2 regions of the Halobacillus sp. AWH4_228 genome follow, and region 2 is predicted to be linked to the other one. Evidence: predicted binding sites of a transcription regulator. Region 2 holds the regulator's gene; the other holds the start of a gene.
What was found. Region 2 encodes NrdR, which represses ribonucleotide reductase genes. Its sites were predicted from a motif close to AACACNATATATNGTGTT; they were not measured.
Positions count from the first base shown of each region.

Region 1: the regulator NrdR is predicted to act here: its motif matches at 3,593-3,610, upstream of ACXADP_RS08360 (vitamin B12-dependent ribonucleotide reductase).

Region 1 is NZ_JBSWTE010000001.1:1,663,393-1,679,072, reverse strand. It holds gene ACXADP_RS08370 (patatin-like phospholipase family protein) at 1-183, opposite strand, end outside; gene mntR (transcriptional regulator MntR) at 325-756, opposite strand; gene ACXADP_RS08360 (vitamin B12-dependent ribonucleotide reductase) at 916-3,486, opposite strand; gene ACXADP_RS08355 (rhodanese-like domain-containing protein) at 3,858-4,238, shown strand; gene gcvPB (aminomethyl-transferring glycine dehydrogenase subunit GcvPB) at 4,295-5,755, opposite strand; gene gcvPA (aminomethyl-transferring glycine dehydrogenase subunit GcvPA) at 5,748-7,097, opposite strand; gene gcvT (glycine cleavage system aminomethyltransferase GcvT) at 7,119-8,219, opposite strand; glycine riboswitch at 8,284-8,371, opposite strand; glycine riboswitch at 8,375-8,462, opposite strand; gene ACXADP_RS08335 (DEAD/DEAH box helicase) at 8,623-10,266, shown strand; gene ACXADP_RS08330 (YqhG family protein) at 10,263-11,078, shown strand; gene ACXADP_RS08325 (YqzE family protein) at 11,094-11,279, opposite strand; gene ACXADP_RS08320 (shikimate kinase) at 11,330-11,812, opposite strand; gene comGA (competence type IV pilus ATPase ComGA) at 11,903-12,898, shown strand; gene ACXADP_RS08310 (type II secretion system F family protein) at 12,858-13,910, shown strand; gene comGC (competence type IV pilus major pilin ComGC) at 13,928-14,230, shown strand; gene ACXADP_RS08300 (competence type IV pilus minor pilin ComGD) at 14,277-14,654, shown strand; gene ACXADP_RS08295 (prepilin-type N-terminal cleavage/methylation domain-containing protein) at 14,641-14,973, shown strand; gene ACXADP_RS08290 (competence type IV pilus minor pilin ComGF) at 14,927-15,376, shown strand; gene ACXADP_RS08285 (hypothetical protein) at 15,342-15,680, shown strand, end outside.
Region 2 is NZ_JBSWTE010000001.1:1,417,939-1,433,618, forward strand. It holds gene mdh (malate dehydrogenase) at 23-961, shown strand; gene ACXADP_RS06985 (MaoC family dehydratase) at 1,043-1,519, shown strand; gene ACXADP_RS06990 (response regulator transcription factor) at 1,734-2,432, shown strand; gene pnpS (two-component system histidine kinase PnpS) at 2,433-4,190, shown strand; gene hflK (FtsH protease activity modulator HflK) at 4,381-5,349, shown strand; gene hflC (protease modulator HflC) at 5,346-6,275, shown strand; gene polA (DNA polymerase I) at 6,428-9,067, shown strand; gene mutM (DNA-formamidopyrimidine glycosylase) at 9,084-9,923, shown strand; gene ACXADP_RS07020 (manganese efflux pump) at 9,968-10,564, shown strand; gene coaE (dephospho-CoA kinase) at 10,577-11,176, shown strand; gene ACXADP_RS07030 (glyceraldehyde-3-phosphate dehydrogenase) at 11,307-12,341, shown strand; gene speD (adenosylmethionine decarboxylase) at 12,571-12,948, shown strand; gene ACXADP_RS07040 (cytosolic protein) at 13,116-13,490, shown strand; gene nrdR (transcriptional regulator NrdR) at 13,530-13,994, shown strand; gene ACXADP_RS07050 (replication initiation and membrane attachment family protein) at 14,053-15,405, shown strand; gene dnaI (primosomal protein DnaI) at 15,423-15,680, shown strand, end outside.

The DNA.
Region 1 (15,680 bases), 250 kb from region 2:
CAGACGGGATTTGATTTCCCCGGCTGTATACCCCGCTGCCGTTAATGCCGCCAGAATTGCTCCTGCAGAGGTACCGGCAACACGTCTGAACTCATAGCCCTGGCTCTGTAGTTCCTCGACGGCTCCTATAAAAGCGAGTGCCTTCACCCCGCCTCCGGAAAACACCCCATCTACTTTCACCACGCTTCACCCCGCTTTAATTCATTATAAACAGCGGGTCCACTAAATAGAACGCAGGTGGCAGAATTCCCCCTTCCTCATAACTTCCCGCCACGAGCCGGTTGGACATAAAAAAAAGACACGGACATCCGTGTCTCAGGCACTCTATTCGTTATTCTGGTCTTCGTTTTTCTTCTGCACTTCTCTCAAAGCTTCCACATACCCTTTATTCTCATCAAAGAACTGGACAAGGTCGCCGATACGGTCGATGGAATTCCAGCTCATATGGTGCTCAATACCTTCGACATCCTCATAGATGTTTTCCTTATCTACACCGATCAGTTCCAGGAACTGTTCCAGCAGCTCATGACGATACACCAGCCGCTTCCCGATTTTTTTCCCTTTCGGAGTCAAAATCAATCCCCTGTACTTTTCATAATTCAAATACTGGTCGCGATCGAGTTTCTGGACCATCTTCGTCACGGAAGACGGGTGAACATCCAGGTTCTCAGCAATATCCGAGACGCGGGCATAACCCTTTTCTTCAATGAGTATATAAATTTGCTCAATATAATCTTCCATGCTTGGTGTTGGCATGATGAACCTCCAATACCCTGTCTTTATGTAGATATAACGCTTGTGATCTGCTGATGACTACATAGAAAAATGATACACTAGTTTCTTATGTGATACAAGCAGCCGCTGTTTAACATAAAAAAACAGTCCTTCAGATTTGAAGGACTGTTTTTCTAGTTATTACAAACCGCACTTCAACTGAGCATTACAGTTGGTACATGTGTTACAGCCGCCGATGTCTTCCACGGTTCCTTGACGGCAGACCGGGCATGTGTCGCCGACTTCCGATCCAATCGTCACGTTCGTCTTATCCAGCTCATGAACGGTATCGACCAGGACAACACGTGGACGCTTGTCATCTTCAAACAGTTCCGTCTGCTCTCCATCAAAAGCGTTCTCCTCAGCTTTCAAAGTAAGCACCTGGCTGTCACGGCTCCCATCCACGTACACGGTACCACCTTTCGCACCGCCCCGGTACAGGCGCTGATAGACGCTTTCCACTTGTTCGACCGTATATCCTTTGGGTGCATTGACCGTCTTGGAAATACTGCTGTCGACCCAGCGCTGAATGACGCACTGTGTATCCGCATGAGCTTCCGGAGACATCGTCATCGCCGTCACAAACCATTCAGGAAGCTGCTCCGGATCCTGCTCTGGATGTGCATCCAGATACTCCTGAAGGATATCCGCCTTCACTTCAATAAACTTGCCTAAACGACCACTGCGGTAGTAGGAGAAGGAGAAGTATGGCTCAAGACCTGTACTTACTCCTACCATTGTTCCTGTACTTCCGGTTGGAGCTACAGTAAGCAGGTGGGAGTTACGGATTCCATAAGTCAGAACATCCTGCCGAATATCTTCCGGCATCTGCTTCATATACCCTGTCTGAATGAAGTTCTCACGAAGTTGTTGTGTTTCTTCATCCGTGGCTCCGACAAGGAACGGGAAGCTGCCTTTCTCCTTCGCGAGTTCAATGGATGCGCGGTAGGCTGTGACAGCGATCGTTTCGAAAATTTCATCCACCAGTTTGTTGCCTTCTTCTGAACCATAGGTTGTTTCACAATAGATCAGGAGATCATGGAGACCCATGACACCAAGGCCTACACGACGCTCACCAAGGGCCTGTACTTTATTTTCCTCCAGGAAGTAAGGAGTAGCATCAATCACGTTATCCTGCATACGGACACCACGTGTAACAGTTTGTGTAAGTTTTTCAAAATCGACCGTTTTATTTTCCTTATCCGCTACAGACGCCAGGTTTACGGCCGCCAGGTTACAGACGGAATATGGCGCAAGTGGCTGTTCCCCGCATGGATTGGTCGCAACGACCTTCTGTCCATAAGCTGTCGCATTTGTCTTTTCGTTGGCATTATCAATAAAGAAGATTCCCGGTTCTGCTGAATACGTCGCGCAGACATTAATCAGATTCCACAGCTCTTTCGCTTTAATGGATTTGTAGGCCCGCACACCGAAGCCGCGTTTTTCCCACTCGCGTACATCGCCGCTCTCATGCCATTCTTCATTATAGGCGTTCATTTCCTCTCCCGTGTAATTCTCTACATCAGGGAAACGAAGCTGGTATTCGTCATCATTTTCCACAGCTTCCATGAACTCATTCGTGATACAGACGGAAATATTGGCTCCTGTCAGGAATTCTGAATTATGAACGGAATACGTCCCGCCGAGGGCCAGTTTTTCCTGTGCTTCCTGCACGCTTTGATCTGTAAAACCACCCTGACCCTGAATGTGCTTGTAATTGACGACACTTTGATAAAGGTCTTTTTCCACTTCGGTCAACGGCGTGAATTTCAGCTTGTCCTTCGCCAGTTGTTTAATGTTTTCATCTTCCGTATTTTCAATAAGAAAACGGAGGATACGCGGGTTCTGCATCTTGGAAATAATGAATTCAAGAATGTCTGGATGCCAGTCTGCCAGCATGATCATCTGGGCACCACGTCTGGATCCCCCCTGCTCCACCAGGTGGGTCAGCTTAGCAATATCATCCAGCCATGAAACGGAACCGGATGATTTCCCATTCACCCCGCGGGCGAGCGTGTTCCTCGGGCGCAGGGTCGATCCGTTCGTCCCGACACCACCGCCACGGGACATGATTTCCATGACTTGTTTACGGTGATCCGAAATGCCTTCCCGTGAATCCTGGATATAAGGCATCACGTAGCAGTTGAAGTAGGTCACATCCGTATTGGAACCTGCTCCGTACAGCACACGGCCGGCAGGTATGAAATTCAGGCTGGATAACTCCTCGTAAAATTCCTCAAAGCTCTGCGCCTGTCTTTCCGGATCTGTTTCCACCTCTGAGAGTCCTGTCGCATTTCGTAAAGCAATTTGTTCATAATAAACTTCCAGCGGTTTATCGATGGTATCAAGATTTCTTTTAATGACGCCGGTCTCTCTTTCTTCCTCACGGTCGAGAACGTTCACGAACTCGTCTTCCACTTTTACAAACGCTTCGTGGGTCTGCCAGTCAACGGACTGAATGAAACCGAATCCGCGAGCCGGAAACTTCGGATCGTCTTTTACTGTAAGTACGACAAAATCCCCTTCGGACAACGTCAGCTTTTCTGTATCTTTAAACGCATAACGGTCGAGCATGACAAGCCTGGATACCCCTTTGTGGGTAATGGACATGTTGTCCGTTACCGGGTGGACCTGTGGGAACTGTTTGATATCGGCATTCAGCCGGTCTATGTTGATTTTTGTATGCACATCTTTAGAAGTTGTCGTCTGCATGTTCGCATCTCTCCCTTATCTTGAAAAAGCCAATTCCATAATTGATATATGTAACATACCACATATACAGATTTTTAATCAATATATTGTGTTTGTTTATTATTCGATCACCATATATTGTGTTATTGAACGAATGTGTTGAATTTTGTCAATCAGAAAATCGTAAGATACAGTTAGAAAAAAGCAGGGAATAAGAGGAAAGCACCTCTCATGTCTTTTTTTTTCGATTTTTCCTGTCTTGCATCTGTTAAATCGATATAATCCCCTCCAAAACGGCATTTTTTTCAGGCAGGAAGAAAAATTTTTTTGAAATACCCGCCCTTCCCTTCTATAATAGATAAAAGAATAGAGAAAACAGGGGGGAAATGAAAATGGAATTATGGATCTTACTCGGAGCACTTGTTCTACTTATTGCTTTCGGTTTGTATAGATTCTTCAAAACAAGAAAAATCTTGAACACGATATCTGAAGAAGAATTCCGTCAAGGTTACCGCAAAGCTCAGCTGATTGACGTCCGTGAACCGAAGGAATTTGACGGGGGTCACATCCTCGGAGCGAGAAATATTCCGCTCTCACAGCTGAACAACAGACTCGTGGAAATCCGCAAGGACAAACCCGTCTACTTGTACTGCCAGAGCGGCGCACGGTCTGCACGTGCGGCAATGACCCTTCATAAGAAGGGGTACAACGACCTGAACATGCTTGAAGGTGGCTTCAAGAAATGGACCGGCAAAATTAAGACGAAGAAATAACGAAAAATATCACAACACAGGAAAACCGGCTCCCCACGAAGGGGGCCGGTTTTTCTCTATTCCATCGGGTGGCGGAGAACAGGCTTCCTTGCTGCCTGGGTTTCATCCATCCGGCTGACAATCGTCGTATGAGGAGCTTCCTGAACCGTCTCCGGCTCATCTTCTGCTTCCTTGGCTATTTGAAGCATACGATCGATAAAGTCATCAAGAGTTTCCTTGGATTCCGTTTCCGTCGGCTCAATCATCAACGCTTCCTCCACATTGATCGGGAAATAGATCGTCGGCGGATGATAGCCGAAGTCAAGCAGGCGTTTAGCCATATCCAGTGTTCGTACGCCGAGTTTTTTCTGACGGCGGCCCGACAGAATGAATTCATGTTTACAGTGCCTGTCAAAAGGAAGATCGAATGCTTCCTGCAGTCTGCGCATCATATAGTTGGCATTCAAAACGGCGTATTCACTTACTTTTTTCAATCCCTCCGGTCCCATTGTGCGGATGTACGTATAGGCCCGCACATTGATTCCGAAATTCCCATAATAGGGCTTCACCCGGCCGATGGAACGTGGACGATCATCATCGAATCTGTACCAGCCGTCTTTTTTCGTAAGGATCGGCTTGGGAAGAAACGGCTCAAGCTCTGCCGTTACACCTACAGGACCTGATCCCGGACCACCGCCACCGTGAGGGCCTGTGAAAGTCTTATGCAGGTTCAAGTGGACAACATCAAAGCCCATGTCTCCCGGCCTTGCATACCCTAATACAGCATTCAGATTGGCGCCGTCGTAATACAGTCTGCCACCCGCTTCATGAACGATGGCCGCCATTTCCTCAATATCCTCTTCAAACAGACCAAGCGTGTTCGGGTTTGTCAGCATCAGTGCAGCTGTCTGATCGTCTACGACACGCTTCAGGTCTTCAAGGTCCACTAATCCCCGCTCGTCTGATTTTACCGTCACGGCTTCGAACCCAGCTACCGTAGCAGAGGCAGGGTTCGTACCGTGGGCCGAATCAGGCACAATGACTTTTGTCCGCTGATGATCACCATTAGCCTCATGGAAGGCACGAATCATCATAAGTCCTGTCCATTCGCCATGAGCACCTGCCGCAGGCTGAAGCGTGACGGTATCCATACCTGTAATTTCCGCGAGCGTTTCCTGAAGATCATACATGAGGTGGAGCGCCCCCTGAACCGTTTCCTCCGGCTGGTACGGATGGATATGGCTGAAGCCGGCCAGTCTGGCTACATCTTCATTCATTTTCGGATTGTATTTCATCGTACACGATCCAAGAGGATAAAACCCGGAGTCCACCCCGTGGTTACGTTTGGACAGACCTGTGTAATGCCGCATAATCTGCAGCTCGCTGACTTCCGGCAGATGAGGTGCGTCCTGTCTCACATACTTATCTTCAAACATCTCATCAATATCGGTATCCGGCACATTCAGTTCAGGAAGACTGAACCCAGTGCGGCTCTCCTGACTCAATTCAAAAATCAATGGAAAGTCTTGGTTAGCCATTCAAATCCCCCATTTCCCCTGCGAAGGTGTCGATTTCTTCTTTTGTACGGATTTCTGTAACCGCAATCAGCATACAGCCTGCCAGACGTTCATCTGTACGTCCAAGGTCATACCCACCAATAAATCCTTTCTCCAGAAGCTGCTGATTGATCTCTTTCACAGGCTTCTTCATGCGGATGACCAGTTCATTGAAAAAGGCTCCCTTATACAAAACTTCGATGCCCCGGGATTGAAGCTGTTGTTTCATGTATAACGTCTTCTTAATGTTCATCGCCGCCATCTTTTTCAATCCCTGCTTCCCTATGGACGACAAAGCGACCGAAGCAGCCAGTGCATTCAATGCCTGGTTGGAACATATGTTGGAAGTCGCCTTATCCCGGCGGATATGCTGTTCACGCGCTTGAAGGGTAAGGACGAAACCTCTGCGTCCACCCTCATCCACCGTCTGGCCCACTAGACGGCCGGGCACTTTTCTCATCAGTTTTTTCGTTGTTGCAAAATAACCGCAGTGCGGACCGCCATACTGGGCAGGGATTCCGAACACTTGAGCATCGCCGACGACAATATCAGAGCCAAACGCACCAGGCGGAGTCAAATACCCGAGCGCAAGCGGATTGCTTGAAGTAATCATCATCGCCTTTTTCTGCTTGTCTACGAGGTGGCGGATGGAATCAAGCGGCTCCACCTGACCGAAGAAATTAGGATATTGAACGACCACTCCAGCTGTATCTTCATCGAGGTGATGTTCCAGCTGTTCAAGGTCTGTCAAACCTTCCTTGTGGTCGATTTCGATGATTTCAACCCCCGGTCCCTTGGCGTAGGAATGAATCACAGCGAGAGATTCTGGATGGACTGCTTTGGATACAAGCACTTTTTTCTTTTTCGTCTGTCCAGCAGCAAGGTTAACGGCTTCGGCCAATGCTGTCCCGCCATCATACATAGAAGAGTTGGCGACATCCATGCCTGTCAATTCACAAATCATCGTTTGAAATTCAAAGATCGCCTGCAGCTCCCCCTGGGATATTTCCGGCTGATAAGGGGTGTAAGCCGTATAAAATTCAGACCTTGATATGACGTGGTCAACAATGGAAGGAATGTAATGATCATAAACCCCTGCTCCAAGAAATGACGTATGGGATTTGAGGTTGACGTTCCGATCGGCTGTATCCGCCAGTTCTTTCATCAACTGGTATTCATTTTTCGGCGGCTTAATATTTAAATCACCTTGAAACCTTACGCGTTCAGGAATATCAGCGAACAATTCTTCAGATGACTGGACACCGATGGTCTCAAGCATTTCTTTTTTATCTTTTTCCGTCATAGGCAAATATCGAAATTCCATTGTTCCATCCCCCTCAGGTATTTATCTTTTGTAGAAAGGTGTCGGGACGACCCTGGCCTTCAGGCGTCTCTTCCGAACCTGAACCGTTACTTCTGTCCCTTCCTCTGTATACGCACGGTTAAGTAGAGCGAGTCCGACATTTTTACCCAATGTCGGCGACTGGGTCCCTGTTGTTACAAAACCAATCTTCTCATCGCTGTCATAGACCTCATAATGAGTACGCGGAATACCTTTATCGAGCATTTCAATACCGACCAGCTTCCGCTCGGGCCCCTTTTTTTTCTGTTTAACGAGAGTTTCCTTCCCAATGAAATCCTCTTCCTTTTTTATTTTGACGGCAAAATTCAGACCGGCTTCAATCGGCGTAATATCACTGCTCAACTCCTGTCCGTAAAGAGCGAGGTTCGCTTCAAACCTGAGCGTATCTCTTGCACCGAGACCGATCGGACGCAGCCCTTCCGGCTCACCTGCTTTTAATAGAACCTGCCAGAGATCCGGCCCTGAAGCTGAAGGAAGGTAGATTTCAAATCCATCTTCCCCTGTGTAACCTGTGCGGGAAACAATGGCGCTGTCCTGCACTCCATCAAGGGAAACGCCCTGTTCAAATCGGAAAAACTTAATGGCGGACACATCGGTATCCGTGAGCTTTTGAAGAATCTTTTCTGCTTTTGGCCCTTGAACAGCCAGTTGAACATACGTATCAGAAACATCCCTCACAGACACATCGCCCTCGGCGTGACGTTGAAGCCATTCCAAATCCTTTTCCCTGTTCGCCGCATTGACGACTAACAGATACGTGTTTTCAGAAAGGTGGTAAACGATCAAATCATCAACCGTCCCTCCATTTTCATAGCACATAATCGTGTACTGTGCTTTTCCAGGGACGAGCTTTGAAGCATCGTTCGTCAGCATTTTCTGTAGAAAAGCCAGGCTGTCGGATCCTTCGATCATGATTTCCCCCATGTGAGACACATCAAAAAGACCAGCCGCATTTCTTGTCGCTGCATGCTCCTCTTTAATGCCGGAAAAATGCACCGGCAGATCCCAGCCTCCAAAATCAATGGTTTTCGCTCCAAGCTTTTCATACTCGGGATATAAAGGTGTTCGTTTCAATTCTGTCAATTCAACCACTCCTTTACGTCGTTCCGCCCATAAAAAAAGAGACTCCTCCGCTATGAGCGGGAGTCTCTGTCCGTGAACCAGAAAGTTTCACACCTGTGGAGGGTGTTTGCTTCTTGGGTGGTCCGCCCGTAGAAGGCAGACGCTCTCCAGAGCTGCGTCCTGCAGAGGTCTTTTTGCCTGAGAGATTCACAATTCTGCTTGCTCCTTCGGCGCCCTTACAAGGGTCTCTCCCTCTGCAGTCATTCGCGTTTGTATTTTCCTAGATTTTACCGGGCATACTATCGTGTAATGTATGGATGACACTTCATTTCCCGTTCATTATATCATGCGTGTCCGGCAAAGAACACGAAAATTCTACAACAATTCACAATCTTAAAATATCGGAATCCGGAGGGTTGTTTCCATGTTTACCATTCATCCAGATCAAACGTTCATCCACTCTCTGTCCAGCCATCTTGACCAATCGGAACATCTGGCCTCCTGGGAAGGATTTAAACTGGCCTACCAGGCTGCCCAATTCAAAACCGTGCCGGAATTCGGAGGTCTGCTGGCACTTGATCACCTTCCTCATGTAGACTTTATGGATCATCAGATAGAAGCCGCGGAAACCGTCGTTCATCACATGAACGGCCGTGCGATTCTGGCTGATGAGGTCGGACTCGGAAAGACATTGGAAGCCGGGCTGATTTTAAAAGAATACATGATTCGAGGCCGAGCTGAAAAAGTGCTCATTCTTACTCCTGCATCCCTCGTTAATCAGTGGATTCAGGAATTGAATGAAAAATTCTACATCCAGGCTGCATCCCCGAGAAAAAAGCAGGCGTCCTGGAAAGAGTGGGATGTTGCGGTTACATCCATTGATATGGCTAAAAGGGACCATCACAGAGAAGAGATTCTTTCCCAGGAATACGATTTTATCATCATTGATGAAGCCCATAAGCTGAAGAACCATCAAACGAAGAATTATCAGTTTGTCCAGTCTTTAAAAAAGACCTACTGCCTTCTTCTCACAGCCACCCCCATCCAGAATAAGCTGAGTGATTTATTTAACCTTGTATCCATCCTGAAGCCCGGATATTTAGGAAACCTGACGGACTTTAAAAAGAAATATCAAAAGCATGCCCGGGAAGAAGAGCATATCCAGCATATTCACTCCCTTGTCGGTCAGCTGATGATCCGCAACCGCAGAAAAGATACAGGGCTTGATTCCTCTAAACGCAGGGTGAGGAATGAAAGACTGACATTTACAAATGAAGAAGCCGAACTATATCAATCCCTTGAACAGTTAAAAGCTGATCATCCTTCGTTCACATGGCTGACCCTGGCCAAAGAACTGTGTTCTTCAAGGGAAGCCTGTTACATGTCTCTAACCCAATTGAAGAAGAAAGCCCCACCTGAAAGACAAGCGGTTTATGATGATTTCATCGAGGCGCTCGGCCGGCTTCCCCACCATATTAAAGCTGAACGTATGGTGGATCTGATAAAGGAAAAAGATGAGAAATTCATCGTTTTCACCGAATACAGAGCCACCCAGTTTTACCTGCAGTGGTATTTACAGCAGCATGGAATCACATCTGTTCCATTCAGCGGGAAATTTAATAAGAGCAAACGTGACTGGATGAAACAGCTTTTTCAAAACAAAGCACAAGTGATGGTCGCTACAGAAGCAGGCGGAGAGGGCATCAACCTCCAGTTCTGCCACCATATGATCAACTATGATCTCCCCTGGAATCCGATGCGTCTTGAGCAGCGCATTGGAAGAATTCATCGTTTCGGACAAAAATATGATGTGAATATTTATAATTTTGCTGTAGAAAACACGATTGAGGACCACATTATGAAGATGTTGTATGAAAAAATTGAGGTCTTTAAGAATGCGGTCGGAGATCTGGATCACATTCTCGAGCAGATTCCCGGCGGGACGTTTGAGCAGCAGATACAGTCGATTGTCAAACAGTCCGAAAGTCAGGGGGAAATGGACATTAAGTTAAAAAATCTTGTCAGTTACGTTGAACATACGGTTAATGAAAGGAGAGAATCGAGTTGAGTGTTCTCCACCCCTACGCTGCATTTGTTGAACATTTTTTCGCTGCCTATAATTGTCCGGTTCTTGAAAAAGGCCCCACTCATTTCACCGTCCAGTTGACGAGTGAAATGGATGAAGAAATCATGAACCGCCCCTTTTACTGGCACTATATGAAAAAGATGAACCGCGAAGGCGAACCGATGCGCCTCACGTTCACCCAGACCGATGGCAGTCAGAAACAAGGCATCTACCTTCATGCCGGAACACCTAAACTGCATGCCCTCTATCAAACAGCCATCAATAAAGGAAAGACTGCCCGGCTGTATGAGCGCATCCCGCCGGAGAATGCAGGTCATACAGCTGTAAGTCCGTGGCTTGTCGTCAACTTCCTGCTGCATTACCGCGGGAAACAGGCACGGGATGAACCACTTTCCATCGGATTGAATCTCATTCATGGAACGATGATGTTAAAGATGATGGAAAAACTGGAAACGGTCCCGTTCGGAAACACTGTATCAGACTATACGTTCCCCATGACGCCTGTCATTTCACTTTCCAACGCATACAGACGGATGGAAAAGCACGTGGAGACGTATATTTCATCACAAAATAATCAATGGGCGGTGGAATCACATCAGCATTTACAAAGAGAAACAGCGCTGCTTGAATCCTTTTATGCGTCGGAAGACATCGATCTCGAATCGTTTACGAAAGAACGTGACCAGATGGATACCCGCTATAAGCCCTGCATTAAGCTTGAAGTGGTCAATGGTGGTTTGTTTTATATTTCTCAGGAAACAAGTGCTCCGTGGATCCATCAAAAAAGCCGCTGATGAACAGCGGCTTTTTTAATGATGGGAGATGTTCCGTTTCCTTTTGAACATGCGTATAGCAAGAGGAATTAATCCAAACCAGTAAACAGACGATTTCTTTGAAGGTTTTTCCCGCTTTCTCTGTTTCTTTTCTTCTTTGGACAGCTGCATGTATTTGACCATTTCCTCCGTCAAAAACTTCACATAGTCATTTTGGTTCATAAAATCCCCTCTTTTAAGCATCAATTACAAATAGTATGCCCGGGAATTCATCATTTTAGACGTGCGGCAATCTCCTCAGCAATGACTTCTGGAGCTTTATCGTCCACGACAACCACGTAATGAGCGGCTTCCTTATAAAGGGTAAGCCTGTCTTCAAAACGCTGCTTTTTCTCCGATTCATCCCCTGACCATAACGGCCGGGATGTATCATTTTTCAATCGACGCACAATGGTGTCCCATCCGGCATGAAGGTAGATCACGGTACCCTCCCGCATCATCTCACGGTTCTCCTTGGACAATATGACACCACCTCCGGTGGAAACAACGGCTTCATCCTCTAAGCCTCGCAGAAAATCCCGTTCTTTTTCCCTGAAATAGCCTTCGCCATGCTGAGCAAACATTTCCGGGATAGTCATCCCCTCCTGCTTTTCGATACTTTCATCCATTTCTATGCAGGAGCACTGTAGTTTCTCTGCAAGCCTTGAAGCGATGGTTGATTTTCCACTTCCCATAAAACCAATTAAATAAATCATTTTGTTCCCCTTTCCTATTTTCATGCAGGATATTTTCACTTTATGTCGAATACTTCTATTTAACCACGATATAAATGAGGTGATAACCCTTTGAAATCCATTGCGACTTATGCTTATGACCTGATCGTCTCCGCAGTTCAGCAGTCCGCCTCGGACATCCACTTTTCCCCCTACCGCGAATCATGCTCCATTTATTTCAGAATCCATGGCGAAAGAATTTTCCACTCCAGTCTTCCTATGCCTTTGTACCAAAAAACACTCTCCTACTTTAAGTTCACTTCCGGGATGGATATCGGTGAGCAGAAACGTCCGCAGAACGGGACCTTTCAACACCGCTCCGGCAGCAGCCTCTTTGACCTCCGTCTCTCTACGCTTCCTATCCAGGACTCCGAAAGCCTCGCTGTCCGAATCCTCAATCCTATGGATCATACCCCGCTGGAACAGTTATTTCTTTTCCCTCATCAAGGAAAACGATTGAAACGATGGCTTCATCACCGCAGCGGCATGATTTTATTCACAGGACCGACCGGCAGTGGAAAGACCACCACTTTATATGCCCTTCTTCAAGCCTTGATGACGCAGAGTTCGTATCAGGCCATCACACTCGAGGATCCTATTGAGAAAAATATTAACAACCTTATTCAGGTACAGGTGAATGAGCGTGCGGGCATCACCTATGATACCGGGTTGAAAGCAGCCCTCCGACATGATCCTGATCTTCTTATGGTTGGTGAAATACGCGATCAGGCAACCGCTCAATTCGCCTTCCGAGCGGCCTTAAGCGGGCATCTCGTCATTAGTACAATCCACGCTAAAAATGCCGAGGGAACCCTGCACAGGCTGAGGGAAATGAACATTCAACAAGTGGAAATGGAACAGACACTCCTGGCCATCGCCGCTCAGCAGCTGGTTTCCCTTACTGGAAAAGACCGCCTTCCTAAACGTGCGGCCATCCTTGAAACACTGGAGGGCGGTCAGCTGCTCCGGGCTCTGAACGGGAGTCCCTCCTCTATTTATACTTTCGAACAACTAAGGAGGAAAGCTTATGCGCTCGGCTTCATTTCTAAGGAAGAAATGGCCGATTAAACGAACACCGGGCCCTTCCATTCAACTGCAGATCGATTTTTTTCACAGGTTGAGTCATATCCTCGAAAAAGGATACCCCCTGCTCGAGTCCCTCTCTATGACAGGATGGGACGCGCGCCTCCAGCCAGTCAGTCATCAATTGATTGAAGTGCTGAAAGGAGGTGACACGTTAAGCCTTGCGCTGGAGAAAGCCCATTTTTCCAATACCGCCACCCAGTACCTCTCCTTCAGTCAGTACCAGGATGACCTGCCAAAAACGTTTAAACAGTGCCGTGAACTTCTGCTTATGAAGAAAGAATACAAGGAGAAATTTCTCGCGGCTGTCCGCTACCCCGTGTTCCTTCTTCTGTTCCTTTTCCTTACTTTTATCATTATGAAAAGGACGATCATCCCTAATTTCACTACCTTGTTTGCTGATCAGCAAAGTTCTTCTCTGACGCTTATGCACCTTATGAACCATGGCTTAAACACCGCTGCTATATTGTTTGCCGCTATCTTTATTCTAGGAGCAGGGCTCGCTGTTTTCATTCCAATGCTGCCGTTTGAGAAAAAAATGCAGGTAATCGAAAGATTTGCTCCACTGCGTATGTATCATTCCTACAGGCTTTCTTTTCTCTTTTCCTCCCATCTGGCCTCCCTTTTCCAAGCCGGACTCCCTCTGAAGGATGCCCTCATGCTCGTCAAGGAGCACAAGCAGCATGACATCCTGTCCTACTATTGTACGAACATTCTCGAAAACCTGTCTGAAGGGAGCACCATATCCGCTTCCCTTCACCAATGCCGTTTGTTACGAAAAGAACTGACGGATGTGTTCCATCATACCAATGATATGCAAGCTCTCATGCACGAACTGGATCTGTTCTCGGAGTTTCTCATGACCCTCATGCAGGAAAAAATCCAGAAATCCATCCAATGGATCCAGCCTGTCTTTTTTGTCGGCATTGCTTTTGTCATTGTAATGGTCTACGCCGCTATTATGCTGCCCCTCTACCAATGGATGAATCAATTATAAATAAAGGAGATCGACCTATGTGGAAAAATGAAAAAGGGTTTACGCTGATAGAAATGCTGATCGTTCTGCTCGTGATTTCTGTTCTGCTGATCATCACCATCCCCAACTTGTCGCAGAACACAGAAAATATCAGAACTAAAGGGTGTGACGCCTTAAAAGTGACGGTGGAAGCTCAGATGGAAGCTTATCAAGTCGAAAACAATGCTGTTCCGACCATCGAAGAGTTGAAAACAGCTGAATACATCAAGACAACCGAATGTCCAGATGGTACAGCCCTGACCATTACAAACGGTGAGGTAGTGGACGCTGCGGGGGAATAAAGGATTTACCCTGACAGAAACGCTTCTCGTCCTGCTCACATGGTCTGTGCTGATTCTCTGCCTGACTCCGATCCACCACTCCACTTATGAGCAAGTGAAGACTACGCAGGTCCTGGAACAATTCAAGGAAGATGTATACCTCATTCAACATTTATCCATGAACGATCATGGGTACCATTCACTCCGTTTTAATACAAGCCGGGGATACTATTACATTTACGACTCCCTTCACAGGGAAACCATCACAAAAACTACACTGCCTGAAGGGTGGACGATTGAAATGCTGACACTTCCCTATAACGTTTACTTCAACCAGCAGGGGACCATCCGGAAAGCCGGGACGATGAGGATTTCATCACTTGATGCTACGTATAAAATCACGTTCCCTTTTGGGACGAGCAGGATGAGAATTGAGGAACTCTAACGGGTTCACTCTTCTGGAAACCGTTACAGCGTTCAGTGTCCTGCTGGTGCTGCTTCTCACCCTCTTCCCGGCTCTTATCTCACTCGAAAACGGCCGGGCCGCTCTTTCATGGGAACGGGAAGCTGTTTCCCTTTTATACGATGAATATCACCTTCACCTCCAAGAGAACCGGCCCTACCCTTATACAAAAGTGTATCAAATTCAAAATCCAGTCACACTGATATTCACAAAGGAAGGCGGTGGCACGGGCTGTGCCTATTGGAAGGATATCAATGATCGCGAAAATGAATTCTGCCTGTATGATGTTCCGCCGGAATAAGGGCTATACCTTCACGGAAGTTGTTCTGAGTCTGACAATCCTGACCATCGTAACAGCCTTCATCAGTCCCGTCTTTCCTCTCATCAAAGGTATGAGCAGCTATACAGAGGAATTTGCTGCGGAACAATTCACCCATGTTCTTTATGAGGAGGTAAGTCAGTCCAAGACGTATACCTTCACCCGGGACGTCCTTGTCGTTACAGACAAGGATGACCGGACTATCGAAATCTCCCAAAATGGCTCCACGATTAAACGTACAGTAAATGGAAAGGGATACGAAATCCTTCTGGAAAACGTTAAAAACCTGTCGTATACCGAAAAGGACTTTATAGTATCTGTAGAGGTGGGTTTAACAAATGAGGAAACTTTTGAAGAGGTGGTTCACCTGCCTCACAAAAAGTGAATCCGGTATGATTTTCCCCTGGGTCCTGATGGTTACCCTTGTCTTTGTCCTTCTTGTATCATACACAGCTGCTTCCTTTGAAAACCACCACAGGCTTACACAAAGCCACCAATATGGCATTACAAAAAAGCATCTGCTGGAGAGAGCACGGCACTACATCAACACTGAGCTGGCACAGGTACCAGATAGCGAGGCGTTTTTTCCCTATTCCTACCACACCGCGAACGGAACAGCCGCTGCGGAATGCAGGAAAGAAACCGAAGCCTTATGGAAGTGCAGCTGGGAATTATCCGTGAACCAATCG
Region 2 (15,680 bases):
GGCAAGTGGAAGGAGAGGAACGATGAGTATTCAAAGAAGGAAAATCTCTGTCATCGGTGCCGGATTTACTGGTGCAACGACGGCATTAATGCTTGCTCAGAAGGAACTTGGGGATGTCGTCCTTGTAGATGTTCCGGATATGGAAGATCCGACGAAAGGGAAGGCACTGGATATGCTGGAAGCCAGCCCTGTCCAGGGGTTTGACGCGAAAATCCAGGGAACTTCGGACTATGCGGATACGGAAGGTTCCGACCTGGTGATCATTACCGCCGGTATTGCCCGGAAACCCGGGATGAGCCGTGATGATCTTGTCAGCACCAACTCCAAGATAATGAAGAGCGTAACGAAAGAGATTGTGAAAAACTCCCCGGACTGTTTCATCGTTGTATTGACGAACCCTGTCGATGCGATGACCTACTCCGTCTTCCAGGAAGCCGGTCTTCCTAAAAACCGGGTCATAGGTCAGTCCGGTGTTTTGGATACAGCCAGGTTCCGTACGTTCGTGGCAGAGGAATTGAACATTTCCGTGAAGGACGTCACAGGCTTTGTGCTCGGCGGCCACGGGGACGATATGGTACCAATGCTTCGTTATTCCTTTGCGGGAGGTATTCCGCTTGAACGCCTGATTTCAAAAGAGCGTCTCGAGGCGATTGTCGAACGCACGAGAAAAGGGGGAGGAGAAATTGTAGGTCTGCTTGGAAACGGCAGCGCCTATTACGCTCCTGCCGCTTCTCTTGTTCAAATGGCCGAGGCGATCTTGAAGGATCAGCGTCGTATTATCCCAGCCATCGCCTACCTGGAAGGTGAGTACGGGTATGACGGTATTTACCTCGGTGTGCCTACCATCCTTGGTGGTAACGGTATTGAGGAAGTCATTGAGCTCGAATTGACAGAGGAAGAAAAACAACAGCTGGATCAATCAGCTGACTCTGTTAAAAATGTCCTCCATGTATTAAAATAAAGAAGAGAAGGGGTTCGGGGATATCTCGGACCCCTTTTTTACACCAAATAAGCAAACGCTTTCAAAAAAGGAGTGGCTGCCATGATTGGGAAGAAAAGAAAACTCGGCAGAAAAATACAGGCTTTGAAAGTAGGCGATACTTTTACAACCACATCGAGAGTAGAAGACCGGGATCTGCTTATCTACCTTGGGCTGACCGATGATGCAAATCCGCTTTATATTCAACATGATTATGCATCCCAGACCCCCTTCAAACAGCCGATCGTACCCAGCGTTATGCTGTGTGGTATGGCATCATCCATCGTGTCCATGCATCTTCCGGGACCGGGGAGTCATATCATACATCAGCAGTTAAGTTATCCCCACCCTCTTTACCACTATGCAGAAGTCCGGTTTCATGCTGAAATAACGGATATTAATCATCAGGAACATTACGTCGTTGTGGATATGCACGGATATGACGAGGAAGGAAAAGAAGTCATCAAGGGACAACTGACGGTTATTCCGCCATATGAGCCGGCCTCTATGAATGCCGTTTCTCTCGAAAACTTTTATTGAGTCATTCTCTCGTCTTATGGACAAGCTCTCTCAAACAGGCCTGCGGGGTTTTATCCCGCAGGCCTGTTTCTTTAATGGGTGTAGAAATAGAGTCTTCACGTATGAAGACAGGAATTGGGACTATATTAAAATTAAGTAAAAATCATAAAGATCCGTATTCAAAATGTAAACTTCATTGTATGATGAGATTAACTTTGCAGTTGAGGTGATGGGATTGGAACAACAAAGAATACTAATTGTCGATGATGAAGAATCCATCGTAACATTGTTGAAATACAATATAGACCAGGCAGGATTTGAAACGGAAGTAGCCTATTCCGGAACGGATGCGCTTGAAAAAGCATCAAAATCCACGTTCGACCTCATCGTTCTGGACGTTATGCTTCCAGGGATGGATGGCATGGAAGTGTGTAAACAGCTCCGTCAGATGCAGGTGTCCACGCCGATTTTGATGTTAACAGCCAAGGATGATGAATTCGATAAGGTGCTCGGCCTGGAGCTTGGGGCGGACGACTACCTGACGAAACCTTTCAGTCCAAGAGAAGTTGTCGCTCGGATTAAAGCGATCTTAAGAAGGATGGTACGCGAACCGGCCGGTCCGGAAATGAAAATGATTCAAGTGGCCGATTTGGTGATTTATCCGGAGCAGTATGAGGCATCCATTAAAGACAAGCCTCTGACATTCACACCAAAGGAGTTTGAACTGCTTCTCTATTTAGGGCAGAACCTCGGACGTGTCTTATCCAGGGACCAGCTGCTGAGCGCGGTCTGGAATTATGATTTTGCTGGAGATACCCGTATTGTTGATGTCCACGTCAGTCATCTGCGGGAGAAAATTGAACCGGACACGAAAAAACCGGTGTATATCAAGACGATCCGCGGCCTGGGCTATAAGATGGAGGAGCCGAAATAAATGGCTTCCTCCAATACAAGACCACTCATGACATACTCCGTACTCGTCGTCATCGTCATGCTTGGTCTTGGTGTCATTCTTGCCCAGCTGACGCGCGGGTATTTCATAAACATTTTTGAAGAGCGGGTGGAGCTTGAAAGCCGGTATTTCGTCACCTACCTGGAGAGATTCACGGATGAAGAGGATGTCAGTCAGGATGAACTTTTAGAATTCAGTGATCAGCTGAATACCGGAATGGTCTTCATTTCAGATGATGGTGATACACTGCTGGATACTGTGGAGGCTGTTCCCATTATCAGTAATAGTGAAAAACAGCATATCCTGACTAGAGTGAAGGCCGAACAGATTGAAGATAATGAAGGGTACTTGATCGACAATATCTTTTATTATTCGGTTGATAACCAGGTCAACGATGTCGACGGGACGCTCATTCTCCTCTCGCCGGTCAATTCTTTAACCAACATTACAAAGAACATCTGGCTGTTGATCGGATGTACACTGTTAATCGGACTGGTGATAATCTTCGTTCTTGGCTACAATGTCTTTTCAAAATACATCCGTCCGATCCGTTCGGCAGCTGATGTAGCGAATGAACTGGCAGAAGGGAATTATAAGGCGCGCACGTATGAAGGGCACTTCGGTGAAGCTGGTCAGCTTAGTCAGTCGATTAATATCCTTGCGCGCAACCTTCAGGAAATGACCAGTACGAAGGGGATGCAGGAGAACCAGCTGGAAGCAGTTATTAACAATATGGGTAACGGTCTGATGCTGATCGATGAAAAAGGGTACATCCTTTTGACCAACCGTGCCTTTATGGAGACTTTCGGCGGGGAGCAGAAGGATTACATCGGATATCTTTACCACGATGCCATTCCATATACGACCATTCATGAGACGGTTAAAAAGATTTATATGTTTGAAGAAACCATCAGTGAAACATTTGTGCTCCCGGTCAATATCGATCGGAAACACCTTGAGGTCACAGGAGCCCCTATTTTCAGTGAAGGCCGGAAATGGAAAGGCGTTGTGCTGGTCTTTCATGATATTTCAGAATTGAAGCATTTGGAGCAGATGAGAAAGGACTTTGTGGCTAACGTCTCCCATGAGCTGAAAACACCGATCACCTCCATCCGCGGGTTTTCAGAAACGCTTCTGGACGGCGCAATGAAGGATGAGCAGATGCTGGAGCAGTTTCTTCAGATTATATTGAAGGAAAGCGGTCGTCTTCAATCTCTTATTCAGGATCTCCTGGAGCTGTCCAAACTGGAGAGGGAAGATTTTCTTCTCAATATTGAGAAAGTCGATGTCCAGCGTCTTCTACACGATCTTTTACCCATTGTCGGGCAGCATGCTGAGCAAAAAGGCGTGCACCTTCAGGCATTTGTGGAAGGGGAAACCATTATCCGCGGAGATTCCAGTCGTTTAAAACAGGTGTTTATGAACTTACTGGCCAATGCGATTAACTATAGTCGTGATGATGGAGGGGTTTCATTAACATTTAGAGAAAAAGAAGAAACGGTGATGATTTCCGTGTCTGACAATGGTGTAGGTATTCCGGAAGACGAGGTTCCGAGGATTTTCGAACGCTTTTATCGTGTGGATAAGGCAAGAAGCCGGAATTCTGGTGGTACAGGGCTCGGTCTGGCTATCGTCAAGCATATCGTAGAAGCCCATCACGGAAACATCCACGTGGAGAGTGTAGTAGATCAAGGGACGACCTTCCATGTTGAAATTCCGAAGAAGTTTACGGAAAATTAATATTTCATTAAATTGGCATTAACAATGTTTCGATAAAATATCTTTGAAACCCTTTCATCCAAGGTGTTTTCTCTTATTGGCAGAAGCTTCCCTCGCTTCTGTCTTTTTTTATGTCAAAAAACGAGGTTTTGAAACCTTTTTGTTACAGTTTCGTAAATATTAGTAATCTACATATAAAGGGGAAATCGACATGAGTCTGAAACAGATATATAAGTGGGCCGGCTTAATTGCCGGGGCGGCGGTCCTGCTTGTCGTATTCATGACCACATGGTACACCGTTGATGAGTCCGAGCAGGCGGTCGTGCTTACGTTCGGAGAAGCGGAGGATGGCATTACAGAGCCCGGTCTTCATTTTAAGATGCCGTGGCCTGTGCAGGAAGTAGAGAAAATGTCCAAGGAAACATTCAGCCTTGATTTTGGTTTTGATGAAGAGGGAGAAGAGGCTGATAAAGTGACGATGATTACAGGAGACGACATGATCGTGCAGGCGGACCTTGTCGTTCAATGGAAAATCACAGATCCGTCCGGTTACTTATTTGCATCGGAGAACCCTGAGCAGGTGCTGTTTAACGCCACCTCATCCACACTGAGAGGGGTCATAGGCAGCAGTGAAATTGACGAGGCGCTAACATCAGGAAAGGCTGAAATCGAAAACGAAGTAAGAGAAGACCTTGTCCGTCTGATTGAAGGCTATGAGATTGGGATATCCATCATAGACGTCCGTCTGCAGGAGGTGGACCTGCCCAACGAAGACGTCCGCAGTGCCTTTACAAAGGTGACGGATGCGCGTGAACAAAAACAAAGCAAAGTGAACGAAGCTGAAAAGTATGCCAACCAGATGCGGGAGGAAGCCAAAGGTGAAAAAGATGCCATTATACAAAGAGCAGAAGGGGACAAGGTGGACAGGGTCCGCACAGCGGAAGGAGCGGTGTCCAAATTTGATGCACTGCTAAGTGAATATCAAGGTAACGAAAGTGTAACAAGAGAGCGTCTTGTCATGGAAACGCTCGAGGAAGTCCTGCCTGAAGCAGATGTGTATGTGATGAACGATGATGGAGATACGATGAAGTACCTTCCTCTTCAGCAGCAGAATCAGCCTGCCGCACCTGCACAGGAAGATGGCGAGGAAACAGAACAAGAAGAGGAGGAGCAATCATGACCGACGATCGAATTCAGGATATCAATGAAAAGCAGCAGAAGGATTTTCGGAAATTCATCAAAGGCGGCCTTGCTTTAGTAGCTGCTGCCGGCTTGATATTGATCGCCCTTAGTTCTGTAGTGATTGTCAAAGAAGGGGAATATAAGGTAGTAAGGCAGTTCGGTGATGTCATTAAAATCCACGAAAGTCCCGGCTTGAAATTCAAGATACCGATGATTCAGGAGGTATCCACGCTTTCTCAAAAGAAAATGGTGTATGACGTGGATGAGAAGGAAATCACCACGCTTGATAAAAAAAGGATGATCATTGATAACTATGCTGTCTGGAGTATCTCTGACCCTGAGAAAATGATTTCCAATGCGAGAACAATGATGAGTGCGGAAGCGCGGATGGGAGAATTCATCTTTTCGATCGTCCGGGCGGAACTTGGGAAAATGAATTTTTCTGAAATCATCAATGAGGAAGAAAGTTCACGGGGAACATTGAACGAAGAAATTGCCAAGCGGGTGAATGAATACCTGGATCGTGATAATTACGGTATAGTCGTGGATGACGTCCGTATTAAGCGTTCGGATCTTCCTCAGGCGAACGAGGAGGCCGTGTTCAATCAGATGATCACGGACAGGGAGAAAATTGCCCAGACGTATTTGTCGGAAGGGGAAGCGGAAAAAAGCCGGATCCGGGCTTCTGTGGATAGAGAAGTCAAAGAGATGCTGTCTACAGCCAGGGCCGATGCGGAAAAGATCCGGGCGGAAGGTGAACAGGAGGCTGCGCAGATTTATAACAATTCCTTCTCTGAGGATCCTGAATTTTATCAATTGTACCGGACGCTGGAGTCATACAAGAAAACCATTGACGGTGAAACAACGATTATTCTGCCTCAGGGATCACCATACGCCGACCTGCTTCTCGGCTACTACGAATAACGGCGGGGTGCGCCTTTTCCTTCTCTCCATGAATCATGGTAGAATGAAGGAAAAGGCGTTTTCTTTAAGGGAACACTGGAATAATTACGCTGGAAAATGCAGACGCTCCTCTTTACAGGAGAGAAAGGCATTTCCAGTTAAGGAGTGAGTTTATGGCTGAGAAAGTTGTATTGATTGATGGAAACAGTATTGCTTACCGGGCCTTTTTTGCCCTGCCGCTGCTGAATAATGATAAAGGTGTATACACGAACGCCGTCTATGGTTTTACGACAATGCTGCTTAAAATACTGGAGGAAGACCAGCCCGATCATCTTCTTGTCGCATTTGATGCCGGGAAAACGACTTTTCGTCATGAAACGTACCAGGAATACAAAGGTGGAAGGCAGAAAACACCATCTGAGCTGTCCGAACAGTTTCCTGTACTTAAGGAACTGCTCAATGCGTTTGGAGTGAAATATTATCAGCTTCCGAACTTTGAGGCAGATGATATTATCGGTACGCTGGCAACCCAGGCTGGAGAGAAAGGTCATGAGGTGAAGGTCATCTCCGGAGACAAGGATCTTCTACAGCTGGTTAATGATCAGATCACGGTCAGCCTTACGAAGAAAGGGATTACGAACGTCGATACATATACCCCTTCTTTCCTGATGGAAAAAATGGAGGTGCGGGCAGATCAGATTATCGACTTGAAAGCCCTTATGGGAGATAACTCCGATAACATCCCGGGTGTTCCCGGTGTTGGAGAGAAAACGGCCGTTAAGCTGCTGAAGCAGTTTGATACGTTGGAAAACCTGTATGAGAACCTGGACGAGGTCAGTGGTAAAAAGCTGAAAGAAAAGCTGGAGACAAACCGCGGCAATGCTTTCATGAGTCAGCAGCTCGTAACCATCGAGAGAAATGCCCCGATTGAAGTCAGCGTCGATACGATTGGCTTTGAAGGATATCAAACGCAGCAGGTGAGCGGTTTCTTCAAAGAACTCGGCTTCCAGTCACTCCTTCCGAGGATCCAGGAAGGGGGAGAAGGAAAGTCTGTCGCAGAGGCGCTGCCGGAGATCGATGTTGAGGTTGTAGAAGAGGTTACTTCTGATTTATTCACTGGTGCAGAAGCCCTTGTCGTGGAAATGCTTTATGAAAATTATCATACCGCTCCAGTTGAAGGGATTGCCATCGTCAATGACGATTCCAAAGTCGTCGTTTCCATGGAGAATGCGGTGAAATCAGAAGCATTCGTCTCCTGGGCGGAGGATGCGTCCAAGGAAAAATGGGTCTTCGATGCAAAACAGACCGCTGTAGCTCTCATGAGACATGACGTGGACATCAAAGGGATCAGCTTTGATCTGCTTCTTGCTTCCTACCTGCTGAACCCTTCTGAAAATAATCATGATATTCCCGCCATCGCCCATCGAATGGGGGAGACCGCGGTCCAATATGATGAAGAGGTCTACGGAAAAGGAGCGAAAATGAAGCGACCGGACGACGATCAGGTCGTCTACGAGCATATTGCAAGGAAGGCTGCCACCCTGTATAAGCTGAAAGGGAATATGGAGGAACAGCTGAAGGCTAATGAACAGTTTGAGCTTCTCGTTGAGCTGGAAATGCCTCTGGCTGTTATTCTCGGACGTATGGAGCACCGGGGCGTCTCAGTGGATGTCGGCCGTCTGCAGGAAATGGGGGCAGAGCTTGAAGAGCGTTTGAATAAAGTAGAACAGGAAGTCTATGAGCTGGCGGGCGAAGAGTTCAATTTGAATTCTCCAAAACAGCTTGGACCGATTTTGTTCGAAAAACTCGGCCTTCCTGTCATTAAGAAAACGAAAACAGGCTATTCCACCTCCGCAGATGTATTGGAACAGCTGGAGGATCAACACGAAATCATTTCTAAAATTCTGTTGAACCGTCAGTTGTCCAAGTTGAAATCCACCTATATCGAAGGACTGCTGAAGGTCGTTCATGAAGATACCGGTAAGATCCACACCCGTTTCAATCAGGCGCTTACCCAGACAGGACGGTTGAGTTCCACGGATCCGAACCTGCAGAACATTCCGATCCGGCTTGAGGAAGGACGGAAAATCCGCCAGGCGTTCATTCCGTCCAGAGAAGGCTGGGTCATGTTTGCCAGTGACTATTCCCAGATTGAACTGCGTGTGCTGGCTCACATTGCAGGGGATGAGAAGCTGATTGAAGCATTCCGGGCGGATAAGGACATTCACACGCAGACCGCCTCGGAAGTCTTCGGCGTGCCGGCTCCGGACGTTACGGGTAACATGCGCAGACAGGCGAAAGCCGTCAACTTCGGCATTGTCTATGGAATCAGCGATTATGGTTTGTCTCAGAGTCTCGGTATTCCGAGAAAAGAAGCGCAGGCGTTCATTGATAAATATTTGGAAAGTTATCCGGGAGTCAAAACCTACATGGAGGAGTCTGTCCGTGAAGCGAAGGAAACGGGCTATGTGCGGACGTTCATGAACCGCCGGCGTTATCTTCCGGATATTACAAGCCGGAATTTCAATAAGCGCAGCTTTGCTGAACGGACGGCAATGAATACCCCGATCCAGGGAAGTGCGGCCGATGTCATTAAAAAAGCCATGATCGATCTGGAAGAAAAGCTCCAGGAAGAAAAGATGGAAGCAAGAGTTCTCCTGCAGGTGCACGATGAACTCATCATTGAAGCGCCGGAAGCCGAAGTTAAAAAGCTGGAAACGCTCGTCGCAGACGTTATGGAAAACACCGTAGAGCTTGATGTACCATTGAAAGTGGATTCCTCTTATGGAAATACATGGTACGATGCGAAATAAGTAAGGAGAATGAAAGATGCCGGAATTACCAGAAGTGGAAACTGTAAGAAAAACTTTAAAGCATTTAACCGTAGGAAAAGAAATAAAGGATGTCTCCATTTTCTGGGGGAACATCATTAAACAGCCGAAGGATCCCAATGCCTTCGGTGACCTGCTTAGAGGACAGTCCATCATCGATATCGATCGTAAGGGGAAGTTTCTCATTTTCCACCTTGATGACATTGCCCTCGTTTCCCATCTGCGGATGGAGGGGAAATTCGGCGTTTATGATGGAACACTTGAGAAACCGAAGCATACCCATGTGATTTTTCACTTTACAGATGGAACAGAGCTCCGCTACAACGATGTCCGGAAGTTCGGGACGATGCATGCGTTTAAAAAGGGCGAGGAAGCCTTGAATAAACCACTGGTCCAGCTCGGTCCCGATCCATTTGACGAAGCTTTCACCCTCGATTATTTTCATCAGAGGCTGCTGAAAACGAGCCGCAACATGAAGGCGGTGCTCCTTGATCAGTCCATTGTTGCCGGTCTTGGCAATATCTATGTAGACGAAGCGCTGTTCCGAGCCGGACTTCACCCAGAGAGAATTGCCAATACATTGACGAGAGAAGAGGCCGAAAGCATCCGGGAAGCGAGCATCACTGTCATTCTGGAGGCGATTGAGCAGGGAGGCACGACGATACGCTCCTACTTAAACAGCCAGGGTGAAATCGGAATGTTCCAACAGCAGCTCCGTGTGTATGGAAAGCAGGATATGGAGTGCCTGAACTGTGGGACACCGATTGTTAAAACGAAAGTCGGCGGCAGGGGCACGCACGTCTGTCCAGTCTGCCAGCCGCTTCACGTATCTGAATAAACAGCCATATACTATCCCACTTCCATGTTAAAGGAGTGGGCGGTATGGGCATCGGGATGTTCATTTTTTTATTTGTGACAGCCGTGAGTGTCGACAGCTTCGGGATTGGCTGTGTGCTCGGGTTGAAAAAAGTAAAACTCGCATTCTGGGGCATTGTGGTGATTGCCTCTGTTTCAGGTATGGTTTTTCTTCTTTCCTCCTACTTTGGTCAGCTGCTCGTTCATGTTGTCAAACCGGAGATGGCGGAAAAGGCTGGAGCGGTGGCCTTAATTGCCATCGGCATTTATTTTTTAAGACAGTTTTTTAAAAAACATACTGAGGATCAGCAGGACCCCTGGCTGAACCCTGCAAAAGTTTTGAATGATCCGGTGACCGCTGATGTGGATAGGTCCGGAGGGATTCAAGGAAAAGAAGTGTGGCTGCTTGGAACCGCCCTCTCCCTTGATACTATAGGGGCGGGCATCAGCGGAGCGCTGATCGGTCTTCCCGTTCTATTGACGGGTGGGCTTATCGCTTCATCCACGTTTCTCATGCTTGGAACTGGGATGATGGCCGGTGCAAAACTGACGAACAGGGTGGAAAGCATCTCCATTCTCCCGGGGGTTCTATTAATAATCATCGGCTTGATCAAGCTATCGTAAAGGAAGGGTTTTATGACACTGGTCATTGGTTTAACCGGTAGTATCGCAAGTGGAAAAAGTACCGTATCTCGCATGTTTGATGAGTGGGAGATTCCTGTCATCGATGCGGATCAAATATCAAGGGATGTCGTCCGCCCCGGTGAGCCCGCCTACGAGGACATCGTACGGGTTTTTGGGAAAGACGTCCTTTTTGATGATGGAACACTGGACCGGAAAAAGCTCGGGAAGGTGATCTTCAGCAGTGAAGAACGAAGGAAAGAACTGAACGGCATCGTTCACCCTCGTGTCCGGGAAGAAATGATCCGGCGGCGGGAATCTTATAAAACAAAAGAAGCCGATGCTGTCGTCCTGGATATTCCCCTTCTATATGAGAGTGGACTGACGGATTATGTAGAAAAGGTGCTTGTCGTTGCGGTCGATGAGGAAACGCAGCTCCAAAGGCTGATGGAACGGGATGCCTCATCGAGGGAAGATGCGCAGGAGCGGATCGCTTCGCAGATTCCTGTCACCCGCAAAGCGGAAATGGCGGATGCGGTGATCGATAATAATGGAACAAAAGAGGAAAGCTTTCTCCAATTAAGAGACATACTTCACCGGTGGGACCTCGTATAATAACACGTCTGAGAAAGACGTGTTATTTTTGTGTAAAATTATTGAACCCACTTCAAAAGCGCTTACAATATGTTATACTATTCCTAGAAATGATCCAAAAAGTATATCATATATAGGGGGCTGGAACATCATGGGGAAAACAAAGATCGCCATTAATGGCTTGGGAAGAATCGGACGTATGGTATTCAGACAGGCGGCAGTAGATGATACCGTGGAGCTTGTGGCTGTCAATGCCAGCTATCCTGCTGAAACGATCGCTCACATGGTGAAATATGACAGTGTTCATGGACGATTCGACGGAGAAGTACGTACGATTCCTGAAGGGTTAATGGTAAATGGGAAGAAAATCAAGCTCTGTTCTACGAGAAACCCGGCTGAGCTCCCTTGGAAAGAGCTTGGTGTGGACATCGTAATCGAAGCTACCGGGAAGTTCCGTACGAAGGATGAGGCTGCTCTCCATCTGGATGCAGGCGCAAAAAAAGTCATCATTACAGCTCCGGGTAAGGAAGTCGATGCGACCATTGTGATGGGGGTCAATGAGGATTCCTATTCCCCTGAAACGCATGATGTTATTTCCAATGCTTCCTGCACGACCAACTGTCTGGCGCCGGTAGTCAAAGTGCTGGAAGATGAATTCGGTATTGAAAACGGCTTGATGACGACGGTTCATTCTTTTACCAATGATCAGAAGAACCTGGATAACCCTCACAAGGATCTGCGGAGAGCCCGAGGGTGTACACAGTCGATCATACCGACCTCCACAGGAGCAGCCAAAGCCCTGGGAGATGTCATTCCAAGTATGAAGGGAAAGTTGAATGGAATGGCTTTACGTGTACCGACACCGAACGTCTCTTTAGTGGACTTAGTCGTCGATCTAAAGAAAGCGGTTACGAAGGAAGAGTTGAATGAAGCGTTCGCATCTGCCTCACAGAGGGACATGAAAGGCATTCTGGAGTACAGCGATGAACCTCTGGTATCCATTGATTACACGACCTCTCCGTCTTCCGCCATCATTGATGGGCTGTCCACACAGGTGATGGAAGGCTCAAAAGTGAAAGTGCTTGCCTGGTATGATAATGAGTGGGGCTACTCCTGCCGCGTTGTTGATCTGGCCAAATATGTGGGAAAATTATTGAAACAGGAAAGGACGGCGAGAGTGTCTTAAAGGACGCCTCTGATTCCAGGTGAAGACTCTTCACGGCCCTTTTCAGGCTTCTTAAATATATCTTGCAAAAACGGGATAAACCCTTTATACTTTCTTTTGAACTTCTGAATTTCAAAAATCTTCATGTCTACTCAAAGGGTTAGGACCTCTCAGGACTAACTTTCCCCCGTGGTAGTACATGGCCGCAATTTCAGAGGGGAAGAAGTTAATGTACAAAGGGGGATCCGTTATGGATACAATGGGAAGACACGTAATTGCTGAACTATGGGATTGCAATGAATCAAAATTGAACGATATGTCGTATATAGAACAGGTTTTTGTTGATGCTGCACTGAAAGCCGGTGCAGAAGTGAGAGAGGTGGCTTTTCACAAGTTTGCCCCTCACGGTGTTAGTGGAGTTGTTATCATTTCAGAGTCACATCTGACGATACACAGCTTCCCGGAGCACGGATATGCAAGCATTGACGTGTATACGTGTGGAGACCGGATCGATCCGAATGTAGCTGCGCACTACATTGTGGAAGCTTTGGAAGCCGGCCGGAATGAAACGGTTGAAGTACCAAGAGGAATGGGTCCTGTAGAAGTCAAGGAAGCCCGTGCTCTGTAAACGCACAAAACGAGAAAGTCATGCAGAAGGTTCTGCATGGCTTTTTTTTCTGCTTACCTATTGGATCAGGCTGTCTGCCCTCTCCTTCTGTAAAACCGTTTCTAATTTTTTAAAGTCATGTTAAAATAAATTAAGATTATGTCGAATGGACTGAAGGAGTCAGATTAGTGAAAGCATTTATTTCCAGGTATCTCAGCACTCATTCCGAAACCAGTGAACAGCATAAGGACACGGCCCTTATCACACACTATTACAAAGCCAAGCATGATGAGGTTTTCCGCGCCGTGGAAGAAATGTTCCCTTCACCATCTGAGATCAAAGCCGTCTCCAGGGAGCGCGGAGAACTGACGATCACTTATAAAGGAAAGCGGCGGGCGTTTGTTGTCGCAACAATTATTATGGTCCGTCCGTTCCGCACGGCCGTGGACTTTTCGGTCACCACTGATTCAGGAGGCCCTGTGGATTTCGGCTACAGCCGTAATCTGATCGTGCAGTTCTATGAACAGCTGGACCGGCAGTTTACAGCTGTGGATCCCGGATGATCAGATGATGAAACGAAGACGATGTGGAGTTGATCAAAGGTGAAGTGTCCAAACTGTCACTACAAAAGCACGAAAGTGCTCGATTCAAGACCAATAGAGGAAGGTCAGACAATCAGAAGACGGAGAGAGTGTGAACAGTGCGGCTTTCGTTTTACAACGTTTGAGCGGATTGAAGAGGTCCCTCTGATTGTCGTGAAAAAAGAGGGAACGCGGGAGGAATTCAGCAGGGAAAAGTTGATGCGTGGGTTGATCAGAGCCTGTGAAAAGCGTCCGGTTGAAGTGGAAAAGCTTGAAGCCGTTACGCTTGATATTGAAAAGGAACTGAGGAACCGCGGCGTTTCAGAAGTGCTGAGTGAGGATATCGGTGAAATGGTCATGGGCCGTCTCTCCGAAGTTGATGAAGTGGCCTACGTCCGGTTTGCGTCCGTTTACCGGCAGTTTAAGGATATAAACGTATTTATTGACGAATTGAAGGAATTAATTAAAGATGATCATGACGAATGAGCCTGAGCCGGCTCATTTTCTTTTTCATAGATTTGGATGAACGAAGGAGGTGTAGACGATGAATCATTCCATTGGCAGACTGCTGCCTGTAGACGGTTTTAAAATCAGGAACGGCGGAGAAATGCCTCGAAATTTTCATCGTTCGTTATCCCATCTATACCAACCGATTGTTGGACGTCTGGCTGTATCTCTCTACCATATACTGCTTTCTGAAGCGGATCTTGCGGATCAGGATGCGATTCAGACCCACCATTCATTGATGGCTTACCTTTCCGCTCCTCTGGATAAAATTTATGAAGCCAGGGGGAGGCTGGAGGCTCTTGGATTGCTGAGAACGTTTCGGTCGAACGAAGAGAGCGATCAGACCGTCTATATATATGCGGTCCATCCCCCTTTTACGCCGGAGGAATTTTTCCAGGATGACATGCTCGCGCTTCTCCTGACCCATGAGTTGGGTCAGGAGAAGTATGAACAGGTAAAAAGCCGATTTGTTAAGCCCGAGCCTTCGGTGGAAGGATATGAAGAAATCACGGCTTCTTTCGACGAAGTGTTTCATCATAAAATGATAGAGTCTGTGCAGAGGGAAACCGAAGTGATTGCGGAGCAGAAGCGTTTTCAGGAATACCGCGGTCCACGAACCTCGGAAAGCCGCGTCGATTTCACCTGGCTCCGCCAAGCCCTTCAGAAGAGAATGTATCCAAGTGAACGGATTTTGACGGGGCGGAATAAGAAACTGATCATTCAGCTGGCGACGTTGTATGATTTGTCCAACGTGGAATTGGAAAAAGCGGTGACATGGGCTATAGATGAAAATCACTGCTTGGTCGAGGAAGAGTTTAAGGCTGCCTGTCACGATTTTATGAAAGAAGAAAAAAATGTACAGCCCGCCTCTGTCGATGATCGTGAGAAATGGGCCTCCATGGAAAAAGAGACGACAGGATCCAAGGAAGACCAGTTTGTTGAAATGCTCGAGCAGATTTCTCCGAGGGAGCTCCTTGAGGATTTGTCCAATGGCAACCGTGCATCGGAACAGGATTTGAAGCTGATCCGGGATGTTATGACCGAACAAGGCATCACAGCCGGGGTTATGAACGTGCTTGTCCATTATGTGATGTTGAAAACGGATATGAAACTGTCGAAATCCTACATGGAAAAAATCGCCAGTCATTGGGCGCGTAAAAACGTGACCACTGTGCGCCAGGCCATGAATCTGGCCAAGGCAGAACATCAGAAATATCAGCAGTGGGGCCGTCAGAAAACACAGAAGCGGACTTCCCAAAAAGACGAAGTTATTCCTGTCTGGTTTAATAAACAGGAAGAGAAGCAGCCTGCCGCCGCGTCTGCTGAGCCTCAGGTCGATAAAGAAGATATCGCAGCCAGAATCGCGAGGCTGACCAATAGAGGAAACTAGAGTAAGGGGTGAATGGAATGGAGCCCATTCAGCAATCGTTGAAAAAATGGATGAAAGATAACAAGCAGTTTCAGCAGCGCTACAATCAAATGAAAGCGGAAGTCCTGGGCTCTGCTGAAGTCCAGCGTCTGATGCATGAAAATGAAGGCCTGGATGAAAAAGCGGTGGAGAAGCATTTGATCAAGCTTTATGAATACCAGACCCAATCGAAAAACTGCGAAAAATGTCCGTCGAGGGAGGGGTGTATCAACATCCTGCCCGGATACGTTCCATCG